DNA from 3 places in the Zhenhengia sp. genome. Region 2 is predicted to be linked to each of the others. Evidence: a T-box and tRNA genes for the amino acid it is inferred to sense, from the RefSeq annotation. Region 2 holds a T-box; the other regions hold tRNA genes.

Region 1 (4,281 bases), on a different contig from region 2:
TTAAGATGGTATTAAGATTTCCACATCAAAAAAGGCTGTCTAAATGACAGCCTCTTTGTTATTTTTATTCTTGTAAGCAGTATGTATCAACTTCCTTGCATACTCTATTAAACTGCTTATAATCCCCGGAAAAATCTCTACTCCATAATTTTTGTCCTAATACTTGGATGCCTTCTTTAGCCCTATCATAGATTGCATCTTCTGAAACTTTAATGGTTATCATATCATTCCAAATAGAAAAAGCCCCACCAAGTAATTTAGGATGCCCTGCTGGAATAGTATAGGCGTCCCTAAACATATTAGGCTCCCATTGATTAAATAAATTTTCTTTATCTAAGTAATCTCTATAGTAATCGGCATTAGGCACAATATATAACCTTGTATCATCAGAATTAATAATATCGTAACCCGCCTTAATCATCTCTATAGCATCTACCCAATCTAGGCTCCAAATATTAATGATAACCCCTTCACTTATAACAGGGGTCTTCCCTTTAAAACTACTTAAATTTCCCCATAACCTCGGTGTTCTCCCTTTAGCTTTAATCCATCTTAAATATCTATCTGTATACGCTCTAAAAGCTTCTAATTCTTCATGAGTGCCAAAATACTCATCTGTTCCAATGTGCACATCTTGAAATCTAAAAGTTGGTTCATCCTCTCTCATATATTCCTCAAATAAGTCATCTACAAACCTATATGTATCTTCCTTCATAATGTTTAAATGGTCTCTTCCTTTACCAGGTCCTAGGGCTAACGTTTCATCATACTGAACAAATGCTAAAGAGTGAGCTGGTGTATCAATCTCTGGTACTATATCTACACTATACTGTTTAGCAAAATCAATAAGTTCTCCGAACTCTTTTTTGGTATAATAGCCATCTTGTGCCGCTAATCCCTTATAGGTATCACATTCTAATCTAAATGCTGCATACTCTGTACGCCACTTTGTATCATCAAAATGGATTTCATTATCATTTAAATGGATTTGGAAATCGTTCATCTTATACCAAGCCATAAGTTTAACATATTGTCTTAAAGCTTCTATGGAAGAAAATCTTCTTCCTACATCTAGCATAAATCCCCTTTTTTTATACCTAGGATAATCTCTTATAATACCTTGAGGAATACTATTGTTTTGCCTTTGTAATATCTGTAGTAACGTTCTCGTTGCATAGAAAGCACCCTTTTTACTTAGTGCAGTAAGAGCTATATAATCACGGATATGAATCAAATAACCTTCTTCTCCTATAGCTCTATCTTCATCATCTAGCTGTAAGTATATATCTGACTGCTTAGGCTCTCCTCCTATTTCTACCTTTAAGTCTAGTCCCATCATTTCACTCATATCCTGTTTTAGAATAGTTGCAATAGGTAATAACGCCTCTCTATTTATCTGACCTACTCTAATTGTAGATTCACTCGTAATAAAACATTTGCCTTCTAATCCTATCCATTCTTTTATTTCAGGAATGACATAAGGTTTAGTATTTTCTCCTACATCTTTTCCATAGCTTCCTGGTACAGTAACCTCTATCCCCTTTGTCCAGACTTCTTCTTCCTCACAAAAAATCCTAAAGTCAATAATCACCTTACTATTTACAAGCGGCTTATGAATAATTCCATCATCATCTATAATTTGTTTATAATCTGCTCCTAAAAATTCTATACCAATACCTTCTGGCACAGTCGGTATTGGTACTTTGATATCCTGCATAGTTATAGGCCTTACTTGTAAGTGTTCTACCACTTTCTGTAATTGTTCTTGTATCTTCATACGATCCCCCTTCTCCTCTTGTAAATACAAAAATAGCTACTACATAACTTCTTTCTTAGCCTTGTAGTAGCTCCTTTGTTAGTGCAGGTAACAGGACTTGAACCTGCATGAAGAAACCCTCAATAGAACCTGAATCTATCGCGTCTGCCATTTCCGCCATACCTGCTGGTAAAATTCTTAATTATCTAGATTTTACCACCAAGCTTAAGCTATTTCAAGTCTATTCAGATAAATTAAAGATATATTTTTGTACTGCTTTAGCAACGCCTGATTCATCATTTGTTAGCGTAATATCATCTGCCTTTTCTAGTATTTCTGGTGTACTATTACCCATCGCAATGCCCATGCCGGCATATTCAATCATAGACAAATCATTTTCATTGTCTCCAATACAAATTACTGCTTCTTTAGGAATATTTAAGTGCTCCGCAAGTTTGTTAACACCATATCCTTTATCTACACCTTTAGGCATCACTTCTATATTGTCACCACCTGATGATGAGACTTCATATAAATCAAGTGCTATCAATTCTGCCTTTAACTTTGCTAATGCATCTCTTTCCTCCATAGACATACAGAAAGCTTTTAAAATTTGTCCATCATAAGTTTCAAACGCATCATCAAAGTCTTCTACGTAAGCAATCTCAAAACGCTCTTCCTCTGGTAGCATTTCATTGAGCTTATTATGATAGTCTTCAGTCGCTTTTACACGTACATCACACAAAATGCCTTTTGTTGTGGAAAAATGTATCTCTATAGGATATTTTTTAGCGCATTTATAGAAAGTCATCACTTCATCATAAGTTAAACCTTTATGATAAAAAGGCTCTGCTTCATCTGGTAGGCCTATATAAGTTCCATTAGAACTAATAATAGGTCCATTTATACCTATTTGCTTATTAAAACCTTTGGCACATTGATAAATACGCCCTGTTGTAATGACGATACTAACGCCTTCTTCCTGTGCCTTTTGAAGCGTCTCTTTATTCTCATTTGTTACTTCACCTTTACTATTGAGTAAAGTACCATCCATATCAATACATATTAGTCTATATTTCATCATCATCCTCATCACTTTTTAAAGATTATAAAGTTTAGTATATTTATCCGTATAGTATCTTATAATAGGTGTTGCATCTAAATGGCTCTGACATGCATCTTGTATAATCTGCATAGGCGCTTTCATACATCCAAAAGTGTGTACATGTTCAGTAAGCCAATCTGATACTTTAATAAGCTCACCTTTTTCAAGAAGAGTATCTAATCCTCCTAGTTCCTTCTCTATCTGCATGAGGAACTGTCCACCATAAATATTACCTAATGCATAAGATGGGAAGTAGCCAAACATACCTCCTGCCCAATGCACATCTTGAAGCACTCCTTCCTTATGATTTACTGGTACAATGCCTAAGTATGCTTGCATCTTATCATGCCACGCTATAGGTAAATCTTTAACTTCTAGAGTGCCATCAAATAAAGCTTTCTCTAATTCAAAGCGGATAATAACATGTAGATTATAAGTCAGTTCGTCTGCTTCTGTTCGAATAAGTGATGGCTGTACCACATTCATTCCTTTATAAAATGCCTCTAATGATACATTTTTATAACTTGGAAAAATTTCACTTATCTTATTATAGTGATTCATCCAGAAATGTTTATTACGCCCTATAATATTTTCATAAAAACGAGATTGACTCTCATGAATACCCATAGAGGTGCCTGTATTTAAAGTAGTCCCTATAAGTGCAGGATTAATATGCTGCTCATAAAGTCCATGTCCACCTTCATGTAAAATACTAAATGCAGAGCTTCTTAAGTCTGTTAAATCATAGTTCGTCGTAATTCTTACATCACAAGGTGCATTTCCTATAGTAAAAGGATGTTCACTTTCATCAAGCCTTCCTGCTTCTAAAGAATAGCCTATAGCATATAATAAATAGTAACCAAGCTTTTCTTGATCTTCTTTAGAGAACTCACCTTTAAACATACTTTCATCTACTTTAGGCTTTTCTTTAATAGCTTCTACCAATGGTATAACACCTTTTTTTAGCGTTTCAAAGGTACGCGTAATAGTAGCTTCATCAATACCTTTTTCATATCTATTTAAAAGCACATCATAAGGCTTTTTATTAGGATCTATATACTGTGCCATAGCCTTATTAAGACTAATCATTTCTTCAAAATAAGGACGCATTGTTTCAAAATCACTGTTATGCTTTGCTTCTCCCCATACATTCTGTGAAGTCGAAGTAAGCTCTACATATCTTGCATAAAGGTCTTCTGGAATATTTTTAGACTCCTCATACCCTTCTTTAATATGTTCTACCATCTTACGTGAAATTTCATCTAAATTCGCCCACTCATCTGGCATAGATAAAGTATCTAAATATCCCTTCATCTCGCCTGATATACTCATTTTAAACGCCTCACTTGAAAGCGTCGTAAGCGCCGAAATATGTGCCTTAGCACCTTTTTTAGGCATCTTAGTTTCCATATCCCAGTTT
Region 2 (4,281 bases):
TGCTGCAACCTCGTGTGCTTTTGCAAGTACACTTTCTTCTGCTTCATCTACACCTACTTTAATTTTACCAGCCATTTTGCCACTTACTTGAACTGCGATTTCGATTTCATCTTCTACCATTTTTGATTCATCGTATGTTGGCCATGATTGTTTGAATACGCTATCTGTTTCTCCTACCATTTCCCATAACTCTTCACTAATGTGAGGTACAAATGGTGCAAGTAAAACAATAAGTGTTTTAATTGTTTCATGGTCGATACCACCAGCTTGTTTTTGAAGATCTACTAAACTGTTTGTATATTGCATGAAACCACTTACTACTGTATTTAAGTTGAAGCTTTCCATACGAAGTGTAATGTCGTATACCATTTTATGACGGATACGTTCCATTTCTTTTGTAGCTTCTACTTCTTTATTTTCACTTACAAGTTTCCATACTTTATTTAAGAAGCGGTAAACCCCTTCAATACCTCTATCATCCCATTCACTATCAAGTTCTGGTGGTCCAATGAAGAGCTCGTACATACGAAGTGAGTCACAACCATATTTCTCTACAAGTTCATCAGGAGATACAACATTTCCTTTTGATTTACTCATTTTAGCGCCATCTTTTGTAACCATACCTTGGTTGAAAAGACGTTTGAATGGCTCAGCAAAGTCTACTACACCAATATCATTTAAGAATTTAGTATAGAAACGTGCGTAAAGAAGGTGAAGAACAGCATGTTCAATACCACCTACGTACATATCTACTGGTACCCATTTTTTCATATCTTCTTTGCTGATAAGCTCTTTATCATTATTTGGGTTCGGATATCTTAAGAAGTACCATGATGATCCCGCCCATTGTGGCATAGTGTTTGTTTCACGTTTAGCAGGGCCACCACATTTTGGACATGTTGTGTTTACCCATTCTTCAATCCCTGCAAGTGGAGACTCACCTGTACCTGTTGGTTCATAGCTTTCTACATCTGGAAGTCTTACTGGAAGGTCTTCTTCTTTAACACCAACTACACCACAGCAGTCACAGTGTACAACTGGAATTGGTTCACCCCAGTAGCGTTGACGTGAGAATACCCAGTCACGAAGTTTATAGTTTGTTGTTTTCTTACCAATATTTTTTGATTCAAGGTAATCTGGAATTTTAACTTTTGCTTCACTTGATTTCATACCATTGAAGTCACCTGAGTTAATCATAATGCCTTCTTCTGTATATGCTTCTTCTAAAGTTTCTTCTTCTCCCGTTTTTGAAATAACTTGGATAATTGGAAGTTCGAATTTCTTAGCAAATGCAAAGTCACGTTCATCATGAGCTGGTACACACATGATTGCACCTGTACCATAATCTGCAAGTACATAATCTGAAATCCAGATTGGAAGTTTATTTCCGTTAAGTGGGTTCACAGCATATCTACCTAAGAACACACCTGTTTTTTCTTTATCTGTCATACGATCAACTGATGATTTAGTTGATGCGTCAAATACGTATTTTTCAACTTCTGCTTTTTGCTCATCTGTAGCAAGTTCAAGTACATCTGCGTGTTCTGGAGCAAGTACCATAAAGCTTGCACCGTAAAGTGTATCTGGTCTAGTTGTGAAAACTTTAATGCTCTTATCCATACCTTCTACATTGAAGTCGATTTCAGCACCATAGCTTTTACCAATCCAGTCAGCTTGCATTTTCTTAACTTTTTCTGGCCACTCTAAACCTTCTAAATCGTTAAGAAGTCTTTCGGCATATGCTGTAATTTTAAGCATCCATTGACGAAGGTTTTTCTTTGTAACAATGCTTCCACATCTATCACATTCACCATCTTTAACTTCTTCATTTGCAAGACCTGTTTTACATGATGGACACCAGTTGATTGGCATTTCTTTTTCATAAGCTAAGCCATTTTCAAACATTTTAAGGAAGATCCATTGTGTCCATTTATAGTAGTTAGGATCTGTTGTATTGATTTCTTTATCCCAGTCATATACAGCACTGATTTCTTGAAGCTGACGTTTGAAGTTAGCAACGTTTTCTGCTGTAGCTGTTGCTGGATGTACTTTCTTTTGGATTGCGTAGTTTTCTGCTGGAAGGCCAAATGCATCCCATCCCATTGGATGAAGTACATGGTAACCATGAAGAATTTGATAACGGCTCCAAACATCTGATAATACATAACCTCTCCAGTGACCTACATGAAGACCATTACCTGATGGATATGGGAACATATCTAAGCAGTAATAATGTTTTTTGTCTTCTGTATCTTCATTGATAGGATTTTCTTCCCATCTTTTTCTCCATTTTTGTTCAATGGCTTGTGCATTATATTGCATATTTATTCCTCCTTTATAGTTCAAGCTCTAAATAAAAATAAAAAAACCTCTCATCTCTAAAAATTTAGAGACGAAAGGTGCTATTTCGCGGTACCACTCTAATTCGGCCATTAAGCCGCACTTATGTCTTCTATAACGGGAAGTTCCCGCTTAACCTACTCCTATTTCAGTTAAGTTGCTCCACGACGAGTTCATACTCTTTCTTACTATTTCTCACCTGCCAATAGCTCTCTGAAAAAAAAGTTGGTATTACTACTTCGCTTCCTTGCTTATTATAATATTCATATTAATTTGTATTATGTCAAAGCAATTCTATCATATAGTTTTTGGAAAATCAACGTCTAAAACTAATTATTTATACTTCTTCTACATATTTTACTACTGGCAAACCACTAATCATACTAATAAGTTCTGCATGAACTTTCTTTTGGTGTTGTTTCACTGTCAGAAATACACCTGCTTCTCTTGTGCCATTATTTTCCGACTTAGTAATTTCAATATAAGTTGTCTCAATTTGGTTCTCTCTAAGAAGTGTTACAACTTCATTAATATTTTGAATCGCTTCTAGTTCTATATAAAGTTCTACTATCTTTGACTTAGATAACATATAGTCATCAATACGGTGCAAGATGGTCATACCTCCAAAAATAAAGACACATCCTATAATAGCGCCCTCATAGAAACCTATACCTAGAGCTAGGCCCATACATGCAGATGCCCAAAGACCCGCTGCTGTTGTAAGACCTTTGACCTGTTGCCTACCTGTAACAAGAATAGTTCCTGCTCCTAAAAAGCCTATGCCACTAATTACCTGTGCACCTAGTCTTGTAGGATCTCCCCCCATTCCCATTACTTGTACAATATATTGGTTAGTAATCATAGCTAAGGCTGAACCTATACATACAAGTATGTGGGTTCTAAAACCTGCTGGTCTTTTCTTTTTACCTCTATCAAAACCAATAATGCCTCCAAAAATCATGGCTAAGCTTAATCTTAGTATGATGGAGACCATATTAATGTCTCTTAAGTAATCTAGTGTATCTATCTCCATCTTTTTCACATCCTATCATTTGGTCTCTTAATTCATATATATACAACGTTTTAGTGAAATGTTCCGCTCCCTATTTTAATCTCTAATTCGTTTGTATTTCAATATAAAGTATAATATACTAATCTTATTATTTTTCTATCTATTTTAATAAAAGGCGGAGGACTTTTATGAAATGTCCAATTTGCCACGGCCCACTTAAAGGCGAAGCTTATTGTCCAAACTGCGGACAAGCTATTACTTATGAAGGCATCAAACAAACTTATTCTGATATAACACTCGTACCTTCTGAAGTCAAAAAATGGAACTGGGGTGCTTTTACTTTTAATATCTTCTGGGGAATTGGAAATAAGACTTATTTACCACTTCTTTGCTTGATTCCGTATTTCAATTTAATCTGGATATTTGTATGTGGATTTAAAGGTAATGAATGGGCTTGGAAAAGTGGAAACTATAGTGTAAATGATATAGAAAAGTTTTTAATGATTCAAAGCACATGGAACCGCGGTGGTCTTGCCAAATTTATTATAGGTCTTATTGGTACCATCCTCATCTTTATTCTATATGGAATGCTTTTTGCCTATTTAATGGGCTTTTACTATTATTAAATTGATTAAGGCAATGTTGAAAGGAGAAATCAATATGAACTGTTCAAAATGTAATGCTCCCCTTCAGGGACATGAGGCTTTCTGTCCTAACTGCGGTGTGTTTATCAGTATAGAAGAACCTATGAAACCAGAGGCGCCAACTACCGAACGTCCAGTAGAATCTTCTAATTCTGCTTATTATGTATCTTATCCCAATACACACTCAAATACCTTCCACCCCCAAACTGCTTATACGACAAGCTCCGTGCCTCCTGAAATCAAGAAGTGGAACTGGGGTGCCTTTACTTTTAATCTATTTTGGGG
Region 3 (4,281 bases), on a different contig from region 2:
TTCTTACCTTAGTTATACAAAGAGATTTAGGTGGTGCACTTTTATATGGACTTACCTTCCTTGTCATGCTATATATTGGGACGAAAAAGGCTTTTCTACCATTGTTAGGTATTATAGGTGGGGTAGGAGCATCCTTCATTGCTTATATGTTATTTGGGCATGTACGTGTAAGAGTGCAAGCATGGTTAGATCCATGGGCTGATATTGCTAATACAGGCTATCAAGTTGTGCAAGGTCTATTCGCCATGGGAACATGGGGCTGGTTTGGAAGTGGACTTACAAGAGGCATACCAACAACTATACCTATTGTAACAACAGATTATATTTTTGCTGCTGTTTGTGAGGAGTTTGGGAATTTATTTGGACTCATTATTCTGCTATGTTTTCTTGCACTTATTTTACAAGGACTTAAAGCAGCACTTATTCAGCTCGATGACTTTTCAAAGTTTCTATGCGTAGGATTTGTAGTTATTTTAGGGCTTCAAACCTTAATTATTATAGGTGGTGTTATGAAACTCCTTCCTCTTACAGGGATTACACTGCCATTTGTAAGTTATGGAGGAACTTCTTTGTTTGTCAGTCTAGGCATGATGGGTATATTGACTTATCTCATAAGAAAGACATTAAAATTTGCACGCAAAGAAGGTGAAACCTATGAAGAATAATCGCTATATTTATAGAGTAGCAAGTGTTTTTATTATTATCTTTATCTGTGTAGGTGCGTATTTAGGCTATTTCACAGCAGTAGAGAGTAAAAAAATCGTTATGAATCCTTATAACAAACGTTTAGATCATTTAGAGGCTGAGGTAGTAAGAGGTAATATTTATGATGCTCAGGGCGTACTTCTTGCGACAAGTGAAGAAGGAGGCAGAAATTATCCTTATGGCAGTACCTATGCGCATGCTATAGGTTATGTAGGACATGGTAAAGTAGGGGTAGAGGCTATGGCAAACGTAGAACTTCTCTACCCAGACTACCATGCAAAGGCTTTGCTAAATTATGCTTTTGCAGGAGAAAAGTTCAAAGGGCATGATGTCTATTTAACACTTGATCATACGCTACAAGAAGCGGCTCAAAAAGGATTAGATGGCAGAAAAGGTGCGGCTATTGTATTAGAGCCTAGAACTGGTAAAATTAGAGCTATGTATGCCACACCTGGATTTAATCCCAATAAAATCAGTGTAAACTGGGATAACCTCACACAAGATACTGAAGAAAGTCCACTACTTAATAGAGCTACGCAGGGACTTTATCCACCAGGTTCTACTTTCAAAATTCTTACGACTATTGCTTATCTAGAAGAAAAGGGAGATGTAGCCTTTAATTTTGAATACGATTGTAAAGGTAGTATTACAAAAGATAATCACCAAATTAAATGTAATAATGGTAAAGCACATGGGGTAGTTAATTTAGAATCAGCATTTGCTAAATCATGTAATACGTACTTTGTTGAATTAACGGATCAGGTTCCTATCGCTAAACTTAAACAGGTAGCGGATAAGCTTCTATTTAACCAAGAGTTACCTGTAAAAGTAGAGTATAAAAAAAGTCAGTTTAGTCTAAACGCAAATAGCAGTTCCTTTGATAAATTGATTACTTATATTGGACAAGGAGAAACACTTGTTTCGCCTTTACATCTAGCTATGATAGGTTCTATTCTTTATAATGATGGCGTACTTATGGTGCCTTATATGATAGATTATTCGCTAGATACAAGGGGGGAAATAGCTTTAAAAAACTTGCCTGAATATCAAGGAACTTATTTAGATGAAAAGACATGTAGTACATTAAAATCACTTATGACAAAGGTGGTAACAGAAGGAACTGGTAATAGGCTTTATCGTAAAGATATGCTTATAGGTGGTAAAACAGGTACAGCTCAAAATGAAACAAGCAAAGACCATTCTCTTTTTGTAGGGTTTGTAGAACCTAAAGATACAAAAAAAGAAAGTCTTGTACTAGCCGTTGTTGTAGAACAAGGTGGCCAGGGTGCGAAAGCTTTAGATGTAAGTCAAACGATTATAGAAGCTTATGCGCAGAGGTAACCTTCTTTATCTAGTTGAAAAAAAGTTTCAAACAAGCTATACTTAAATACAACTAGAGTTTAAAAGAAAGACAGGTGGCTTTATGATACAGACTGTCAGTTGTGGTGGTGTAGTGATCTATAAAGGAAAAATACTCACCTTATATAAAGACTTTAAGAGTAAGAGAGAGTATAAATATGTAGGGTGGGTATTACCTAAAGGAACTGTTGAATTAGGTGAAACACATGAAATGACGGCAAAAAGAGAAGTTAAGGAAGAAGCCGGTGTAGATGCCAAAATTATAGGATATATTGGTTCCAGTCAGTATCATTTCCGAGGGAAAGAAGATATGGTGAGCAAAACAGTACATTGGTATTTGATGAGTGCAGATAATTTTTATAGTAAACCACAAAGAGAAGAACACTTTGTAGATAGTGGCTACTATAAATTTCATGAGGCTTATCATCTTATTAAATTTTCTGATGAAAAGTATATTCTTAAAAAGGGCTATCAGATGTATTTAGACCTAAGAAAGCAGAATAAATGGGGAATTGAGCATAATAAAAAAACCTGAAGAATATTCTTCAGGTTTTTTTATTATGCGGATAAAGGGAATCGAACCCTTACGATGTTACCATCGGCAGATTTTGAGTCTGCTGCGTCTGCCAGTTCCGCCACATCCGCAAGTGCTCTATAATAATAACATATATTTCTAGGGGAAGCAAGTCTTATTGTATAATTTTTCTAGATGAAACTATAATATTAATGTTAATTAAATAAAAATATGATATGATAAAAAAGATTGGTTTGTACGGAAAGGAGAGGAACTCTTGGAGGAAAGATTAGAAAAGCGTCTGATTCAAAAGGCTCAAAAGGGCGATGTAGATGCATTTGAACAATTAATTTTAGGCTATGAAAAGCTTATTTATAATATTTGCTTGCGTATGCTTCATGATGAACAAGAAGCTTATGATGGTGCACAGGAAATTTGTCTGAAAATATGGAGGCAAATAAATGCTTTTGAAGGAAATGCCAAGTTTAGTACATGGATATATCGTATTGCCACTAACCAATGTCTTGATCTTTTAAGAAAAAGAAAAAATAAAGAGGAAATTTCTCTGTTTAGGCAGTCAAAAGAAGAGGATTCAGAGTGGGTATTAGAGGAAAAAGAACTAGCTGATCCTATGAATGAACATGTACAGCAGTTAGCGCTAAAGGATATTATGCTTCAAGCACTTAATGAGGTAAAAGAAGAGCATAAGCAAATTCTTCTTTTAAGGGATTTAGAAGGTTATAGTTATGAGGAAATTGCAGATATTTTAGTTATCAGTAAGGGGACTGTTAAATCGAGGCTTTCAAGGGCACGTCTAGCTATGAAACAAATTTTAACACAAGATAAGGAACCTTATAAGTCATTTTTTCGTCATAATATAAAGAAGGAGGGCAATTTATGAAATGTGAAGATTACCAAGAACGTATATCCCTTTATGTAGATGATGTATTAACATTAGATGAAAAGAAGCAACTAGAAAAACATCTTGAACATTGCCTTTCATGTAGAGAAACTTTAGAGACTCTGCTTATGATGAAATCCGTTATGCATGAAATAAAAGAGGTAGAAGTGCCTAAAACTTTTCATGATGATGTGCATAAACGTTTATGTCAAGAGGTTAAGCCTAAGAAGAAGGTCTATAAGTGGATGCCTTATGCCTCCGGTTTAGTAGCAGCACTATTAATTGGCTTTGTGCTTGTAGATGGTGGTGTTAGCCAAGAGCAACCTATACAAGACGCTCCAATGCCAATGGCAGTTAGTCTAGATAATAATGGGGTAGCACCAATAGCTATGGAAAACGAATCTGAAGTAGCTGATGTAGGTAGACAGTCAAGAGGTGCTATGCCTTCAGAAGAAGTTTGGCAAATAAATTGTACAGACTTAAAGGCTGCAAAAGCATTTTTAGAAGATTATACGACTCAGCATGAAGTGAGTATGGTGGAATGGCAAATAGATAGTGAGTATCATTTGTTATTAGAGCCTATTGAAGATAAGGAAGTATTAAAAAGTATTTTAGAAGACGAAATGTGGGTAGATGGGGCTATTCAGATTACTGTAATGGATACATCTAAAGTACATCTTATTTTGAATGTGCAAGAATAAAGGTAGATGACTTGACAGCTACCACTCTTTTTGTTACATTATAGTCATAAATGCATAATTTTAGATTTTACGATGAAAAAGAAGAGTAGTAAAATAAAGAG

Evidence for each region. The T-box of region 2 lies ahead of leuS (leucine--tRNA ligase). A T-box ahead of a tRNA ligase gene usually reads a tRNA of that ligase, here a tRNA-Leu.
Region 1: it has a tRNA-Leu gene. The T-box ahead of leuS (leucine--tRNA ligase) is inferred to sense a tRNA for this amino acid. The anticodon was not compared.
Region 3: it has a tRNA-Leu gene. The T-box ahead of leuS (leucine--tRNA ligase) is inferred to sense a tRNA for this amino acid. The anticodon was not compared.

The regions. Positions count from the first base shown of each region.
Region 1 is NZ_JBKVCH010000003.1:201,278-205,558, forward strand. Features, by position in the region: gene ACLTBU_RS05040 (family 20 glycosylhydrolase) at 65-1,777, opposite strand; tRNA gene ACLTBU_RS05045 (tRNA-Leu) at 1,860-1,943, opposite strand; gene ACLTBU_RS05050 (Cof-type HAD-IIB family hydrolase) at 1,998-2,837, opposite strand; gene ACLTBU_RS05055 (carboxypeptidase M32) at 2,856-4,281, opposite strand, start outside.
Region 2 is NZ_JBKVCH010000004.1:38,682-42,962, forward strand. Features, by position in the region: gene leuS (leucine--tRNA ligase) at 1-2,322, opposite strand, end outside; T-box leader at 2,386-2,597, opposite strand; gene ACLTBU_RS05890 (MgtC/SapB family protein) at 2,678-3,373, opposite strand; gene ACLTBU_RS05895 (hypothetical protein) at 3,541-3,978, shown strand; gene ACLTBU_RS05900 (hypothetical protein) at 4,013-4,281, shown strand, end outside.
Region 3 is NZ_JBKVCH010000001.1:143,515-147,795, reverse strand. Features, by position in the region: gene ACLTBU_RS00720 (FtsW/RodA/SpoVE family cell cycle protein) at 1-665, shown strand, start outside; gene ACLTBU_RS00715 (peptidoglycan D,D-transpeptidase FtsI family protein) at 655-2,046, shown strand; gene ACLTBU_RS00710 (NUDIX hydrolase) at 2,129-2,599, shown strand; tRNA gene ACLTBU_RS00705 (tRNA-Leu) at 2,626-2,709, opposite strand; gene ACLTBU_RS00700 (RNA polymerase sigma factor) at 2,856-3,479, shown strand; gene ACLTBU_RS00695 (anti-sigma factor family protein) at 3,476-4,180, shown strand.